2 linked regions of the Rhizobium sp. SSA_523 genome follow. The protein of the gene in region 2 binds, or shares a complex with, the protein of the main gene of each other region. Links are inferred from orthologs where the notes say so. Each region holds a gene or a part of one and is shown on either strand. Other genes may lie near its edges. The genes, in order: QTJ18_RS10050 and dnaG.

Region 1 (3,230 bases), 1.2 Mb from region 2 along the record:
TGGACCTCTGGACGCATCCCGCCTCGTGGAGCGCGCTCGGCCTTGCGGCGCTTTTGGTCAACCTGCGGCATGTTCTGATGGGCGCCTCGCTGGAGCGTAGCCTCGGCCTGTTCCGGCTCTGGCAGAAAGTGCCGACGCTGCTGGTGATGGCGGATGAGAACTGGGCACTGGCAGAGGCGCGTGCGCGGCAAAGGCCGCTGACGCCCGCCTTCTATCTCGGCCTCGCGCTGCCCTTCTATTGCGGCTGGGTGCTGGCAAGCCTTGGCGGCGCGCTCTTCGGTGCGCTGCTCGGCGACGTGGCCGTCTATGGCCTGGACTTCGCTTTCCCGGCCGTCTTCATCGTGCTTCTGATGGGCTTCTGGAAAGGACGGGAGACCGGCCTCATTCTCGTCGCCAGCGCGATTGCCTCCGTCACGGTGCACAGCCTGCTTCCCGGCGCCTGGTATATTGCCGCCGGCGCGCTTGCCGGCCTCGCCGTCGCCCTTGCGGCTCCGGTCGGCGGAAAGATCCGCGCATGACGATCGATCCGGCAAGTCTTGCCGCCATCCTCGCCATGATGGCGGCGACCGTCTTCACCCGCCTCATCGGCGCGATGCTCGTCAACCGTTTCACGCTGACGCCGCGCATGGAAAAGGCGCTGACGGCAGTGCCGCCGGCCGTGCTGATGGCCGTTGTCACGCCCACGGCCATCGCCACCGGCATCGCCGAAACGCTCGCCTGCGCCGTGACCGCTCTTGCCGCCCTGCGTCTGCCGCTGCTGCCGGCGGCAGGCCTTGGCGTGCTCGCGGTGGCGCTTTTGCGCGCTGCTGGGCTGTAAGCATCAAAAAACGCCCCGCTTTGTTCGAGCGGGGCGCTGTCCGAGGCTCAGTGCTCCTCGTACTGGGTGAAGCTCGGATCGGCCAGATCGGCAAAACGGGTGAATTCCGACTGGAAGGCGAGCTTGACGGTGCCGGTCGGTCCGTGACGCTGTTTGGCGATGATCACGTCGGCCGTGCCTTTCACCTTGTCCATCTGCGCTTCCCACTCCGCATATTTCGGATCATTGGGATCGCGCGGCTCCATGTTCTTCACATAATATTCCTCGCGGAAGACGAAGAGGACGACGTCGGCATCCTGCTCGATCGAGCCGGATTCACGAAGGTCGGAGAGCTGCGGACGCTTGTCCTCGCGGCTCTCGACCTGACGCGAGAGCTGCGAGAGCGCGATGATTGGAACATTGAGTTCCTTGCCCAGCGCCTTGAGGCCGGTGGTGATCTGGGTCACTTCCTGCACGCGGTTTTCGCCGGACTTGCCGGAGCCGGTCATCAGCTGGATATAGTCCACCACCAGTACATCGAGGCCGCGCTGACGCTTCAGGCGGCGCGCCCGCGCCGAAAGCTGGGCAATCGAGATACCACCGGTCTGGTCGATATAGAGCGGCACCTTCTGCATCATCTGGCTGCAGGCCACGAGCTTCTCGAAATCGGATTCGGTGATATCACCGCGGCGGATCTTCGAGGATGAGACTTCCGTCTGCTCGGAAATGATACGGGTGGCCAGCTGCTCGGACGACATTTCGAGCGAGTAGAAGCCGACGACTCCGCCATTCCTGGCCTTGAAGGATCCATCCGGCAGGACTTCGTGCTCATAGGCGGCGGCAATATTATAGGCGATATTGGTGGCAAGCGAGGTCTTGCCCATGCCGGGTCGCCCTGCCAGAACGATCAAGTCGGACCGCTGCAGGCCGCCCATCTTCGCGTCCAGCGACATGATGCCGGTGGAAATGCCCGACAGATGGCCGTCGCGCTCGAAAGCCGCGCCCGCCATGTCGATCGCCTGCGCCACGGCGTCGGCGAAGGACTGGAAGCCGCCGTCGTAACGGCCCGTCTCGGCCAGTTCAAACAGACGCCGTTCGGTATCCTCGATCTGGGTCTGCGGCGGCATGTCGAGCGGCGCGTCATAGGCAATATTGACCATGTCTTCGCCGATGGTGATCAGCGCACGGCGCAGCGCCAGGTCATAGATGGCGCGGCCATAATCCTCCGCATTGATGATGGTGACGGCGTCGCCGGCAAGACGCCCGAGATATTGCGGAATCGTCAGTTCTCCGACCTTGGTCTCGGCCGGCAGGAAATTCTTGATGGTCACCGGATTGGCGATCTTGCCCATGCGGATGATGTCGCCTGCCACCTCGAAGATCTTGCGGTGCAGAGGCTCGTGGAAATGCGAGGGCTTCAGAAAGTCCGAGACGCGGTAATAGGCATCATTGTTGACGAGGATGGCGCCAAGAAGGGCCTGCTCCGCCTCGATATTGTTCGGGGCTTCGCGATAATGCGGCTCTGCCGGCAGGGCATTGCCCAGCTTGCGCGCTGCTTCGTTCATTGTCCTGATCCCATCATTCTCGTCATTGTCGCCACACGCCTCATCCGCGCCCCGTGCCTTGAGGGCACTCTAGAGCGCCGCTCTTCGCAACACACGCCCCAAAGCGTCAACCCACACCTCTTCACAGGCTGACCTTGCAGAAAACAAAAATTCCGTCTCTCGCCGCAGATTCTCGTTGACTGTGGTCACCACGCGAATCGCGTCCGGCGGTCCTGTAGCATAACGCACTCCGTCAGCAGATGGCAGGCGTCGCCCCACAGGTCGCGCCTGAAGGACGGCGACGTCATGATCCGCGGCCGCCGGATCACGGTCTCGACAGCCTGGCTGCGAGTCATGCGCGGCATGCATGGCTAAAATTCCAGATATGCGCTTGATCGTCGACGGACCCCGCCATAAATAGGGATCAAACAATTAGCAACCTAATAATATGTCTGGGTGATCAATGTCCCGCCCCTTGCTCGACGAGCGCCTGTTCGATGAAATGTCCGCCTTCAACAGGAAGCTGCGGGCGCTGTTCGACATGAAAAGCCGGCGAAGCGGGCTGACCCTGGCGCGTGCCCGCACGCTGTTTGCCCTGACCCGGCGGGGAAGCCTGTCGCAAAAGGACCTGGCACAGGAGCTCGATATCGAGACCCCGACGCTCGTGCGCCTTCTCGATGCGATGGAAAAGCAGAACCTGATCGAAAGGCGGGCAGGGGATCTCGACCGGCGGGTGAAGGAGATCCATGTCACGCCGGAGGGCAAGGAGGCCGGCCGGCACATCCAGGCGCTGGCGGGCGATCTGCGCCGACAGATCACCGAAGGAATCACGCCGGAGGATCTGCAGGTCGCTTTGCGCGTTCTCTTGGCTCTCAACCGCAATCTTTCCG
Region 2 (3,256 bases):
ACCGCTGTCGCGCTTGCGAATCACATTCACTCACCTACCGGGTGCGTATTTAAAACCCGCTTAACCAACCGGAAGCTCCCGTCGCAAAAGGCTAATTTTTGCCTTCACGCAATGCGCCCGATCTCGGTGGCTGATACGCTCTGACCCGCCTAAGTCTGCCTGAGACGGTGATTCCCACAAATTTCCCTTCCGTCAAGCCTTTATCCGGGCGGCACGCCGTTAAAAGTGGAGAAATCGAGACAGCACGCAGCTATCATCGGCTCTGACTGCGGTGGTTGACGCTTATTTAGGGAGCATTCCCCCAAAGACAAGACGTTGCGCGGCAGAGGCCGGCGGCCGACCGGCCGCCTGGGCCAGAGCCCGCTCACGCGCGTCACGCTCCATTGCTCGCGCACCACCTTTATGCCGCCCCCATTAGTCCCACGGCTCTTCCCATACGCGCTTCTGCGGCCTTTCCCAGGGCCCTGCCCCAACCAATTTCCCGGCCTGGCACCCTCAGCCGCTGCCGGGGCTTATCGCGACACCCTTCACCCGTCCCGACATGACGCCGAACCCGTCGATGATCGCCTCCTGGTTTTCCATGCGGCTGATCTCCGACTGCACCTCCGACAGAGCCCGCAACAGGAGGTCGATGCTTGTCTCGTCGCCCTCCTCCGTCGCGGCGGTAATCGCCCGCTCCAGTTCCATCTTCTGCAGCCTCAGCGCCTTGGTGCGCTTGTGCAAGGACAGCGCCTGGCGATAGCCTTCGCGTGCATCCTCCATGGCCGCGGCTTCGGTGGCAATCCACAGCCTTGCATTGCGCACCTGCTGCTCCAGCGCCGCAAGAAGCGCCTCGAACCCCTGCCCGGCGAGTTTCTCCAGAAGATATTGCCGCGACAGCTGCGGACCCGCGGTTGCCGCTGCCGGAAGCACGGCCGACCAGAAGCGCTGCAGATCGCGGTTCTCGAAGTCGATGGCGGCAATCTCGTCATATTCTTCCAGAAGAAGCTGCGGATGATTGACGATGGTGATCGCCAGCACCACTTCGCGCAGCGCCGGCAGGTCCTGATAGCCGCGCACCAGGCCGGAGCGCGCCAGCCGGTCGGATATTCCGAGCGCCCGCGGCGCCTGGAAGCCGCCGCTGCCCTGGCCGCGCGCGCCTGCGGACTGGTTGCGTCCGCGCGGCGCGAAGGGCTGGCCCTGGCCGCCCTGCCGCAGATCGGGGCGGAAGAAGGTGTTCAGCTTCTCGCGCATATGCTGTTGATAAAACCGCCGCACGCCCTCATCGGCGATGACGGAGACCGTCTGCTTCAACCGGGCCTCCAGCTCCGCCCGGCGCTCCGGCGTATCATAGGTCGTATTGCCGGTTTCGCGCATCCAGATCATCTCGGCGAGAGGCTTGGCCTGCGACAGGACGAGATCGAAGGGCGCGCGGCCCTCATGACGCACGAGATCGTCCGGATCCTTGCCATCCGGCAGCAGGGCGAAGCGGACCGTGCGGCCCGGCTTGATATGCGGCAGGGCCAGATCGGCGGCCCGGTGCGCGGCGCGCAGACCGGCGCCGTCGCCATCGAAGCAGAGAACCGGCTCCGGCGTCATGCGCCACAGGAGCTCCAGCTGATTCTCCGTCAGCGCCGTGCCGAGCGGTGCCACGGCATTTTCGACGCCGGCCTGATGCAGCGCGATGACATCCATATAGCCCTCGACGGCGATCACCACCGGCGGCTGGGCATCCGGCCCCTTCGACGCGGCCTGCGAGGCGCGGCGCGCGCGGGTGAAATTGTAAAGGACATTGCCCTTGTGGAAGAGCTCCGTCTCGTTCGAGTTCAGATATTTGGCCATGGCATCCGCCGCCATGGCGCGGCCGCCAAAGGCGATCACCTTGTCGCGCGAGGACAGGATCGGAAACATGATCCGGTCCCGGAAGCGGTCATAGGAGACCGGCACGTTCTCGTGGATCACCAGGCCGCAGGCCTCGATCTGCTCCTTCAGCACGCCCTTGGATGCCAGATGCTCCTTGAGCGCATTGCGGCTCTCCGGAGCATAGCCCAGGCGAAAGGTCTCGATCGTGCGCGCCGTCAGGCCGCGATCGCGCAGGTAGGCGCGCGCCTTGGCGCCGGCCGCTGTCTGCAACTGATCCTGAAAGAAGAGCGTCGCCATCTCCATGACATCGGTCAGGCTGGCACGTTCGCGCTCGCGCCGCTCCGCCTGCACATCCGGCTGCGGAAGGGCAATGCCGGCAAGGTCGGCGATCTGCTGGACCGCTTCGGGAAAGCTCAGGCCTTCCAGCTCCTGCAGGAAGCGGAAATGATCGCCCGACACGCCGCAGCCGAAGCAGTGATAGCGTCCCTTGCGGTCCTCGCAGTGGAAGCTCGGGCTCTTTTCGCCGTGGAACGGGCAGCAGGCCCAGAAATCGCCGCGCGAGGCCTGGGTCTTCTTCCTGTCCCAGGTCACACGACGACCGATCACGGCCGAAATCGGCACGCGGTCACGGATTTCGTCGAGAAACTGGTTGGAAAACCGCATCGTCACCTCGTGGACAAGCCTTCCTATAGGCTTGAATGGCTGGAAAGACCATGCTCAAGGGTCAAAACTCGATCAGGTTTCGGGCGTGGCGCGAGCGGATTTTGTTTGCGAATAGGAGAAGAGGCTGCCGTGGAGCCGAACTCCACAAAGCCTTTTCGACGCCCTCGCAGGCAAAATCCGCCGCGTCCCGTAGGGATATGGCGAAAATCGTCCATTCCCACGTCGCGAAGCCTTGATGCCTGTTGGATCCACCGGCGGCTCCGCTCCGTAAACTGAACGATTTTCTCTCATACCACGCTCCAAATCCTGATTGAGTTTTGACCCTAGGGTCGGCCAGGTCCTGTCCCTGACCGATATCCACAGGGCTGGCCACAGGCTTTCGCGAAGCCTTTGCGATGCTTTCGCAAAGGCCCGGCCCCGGAGGACCGCCGCCTGCGCAACATTTCATCCCTAGCCCAACTTGCGACTTTTTTGCGGCGAATGGGCCTTCTCAAAAATTACGATTTTTTAAGTTGAATGCAGCGCCGAACAGGATTTGAGTGGGGCTGTTCTTCCTGACGTCCCACTCTCCATCGGGAAGAACGGATCGGCACCTTGCCCCCCAACAGGGTGCCCCGGCATTGCCTCCTGCCCCCGGATGGCAATGTTCATGTCCAGGCGTAGAGGCAGAGCCCTCCCGAGCTCTGCCTCGCTTGTTTCGGGTTTCCAAGACAAGCGGGCGCCGAGACGGCATAAGGCCTGGCTGCAATGC

The links.
Region 1: the proteins of dnaG (region 2) and QTJ18_RS10050 are in contact, whole or in part, in a crystal structure (PDB 2R6A), measured with the Geobacillus stearothermophilus proteins. The link is inferred for Rhizobium sp. SSA_523 from one-to-one orthologs. Residues at the interface, in WP_049624496.1 of Geobacillus stearothermophilus: Lys456, Leu457, Leu458, Pro459, Ala460, Asn463, Ala464, Leu467, Leu535, Leu536, Ile537, Ala538, Gln544, Glu545, Asp548, Tyr549, His552; in WP_033016901.1 of Geobacillus stearothermophilus: Ser13, Glu15, Ala16, Gln18, Glu91, Leu92, Asp94, Ala95, Val96, Pro97, Thr98, Ala99, Ala100, Asn101, Tyr104, Tyr105, Ile108.

What each region holds. Positions count from the first base shown.
Region 1 is NZ_CP129382.1:369,188-372,417, forward strand. What follows is about bases 114-3,029. They hold QTJ18_RS10050 (replicative DNA helicase), read right to left. Parts: upstream 2,362-3,029; coding sequence 865-2,361; downstream 114-864. Other genes in these bases: QTJ18_RS10040 (AzlC family ABC transporter permease), read left to right, coding at 114-518; QTJ18_RS10045 (AzlD family protein), read left to right, coding at 515-817; QTJ18_RS10055 (MarR family winged helix-turn-helix transcriptional regulator), read left to right, coding at 2,804-3,029. Outside these bases: more of QTJ18_RS10040, read left to right, coding at 1-113; more of QTJ18_RS10055, read left to right, coding at 3,030-3,230. UniProt on the Escherichia coli protein: The main replicative DNA helicase, it participates in initiation and elongation during chromosome replication. Travels ahead of the DNA replisome, separating dsDNA into templates for DNA synthesis.
Region 2 is NZ_CP129382.1:1,519,559-1,522,814, forward strand. Bases 1-2,942 are described here. They hold dnaG (DNA primase), read right to left. Parts: upstream 2,506-2,942; coding sequence 496-2,505; downstream 1-495. UniProt on the Escherichia coli protein: RNA polymerase that catalyzes the synthesis of short RNA molecules used as primers for DNA polymerase during DNA replication.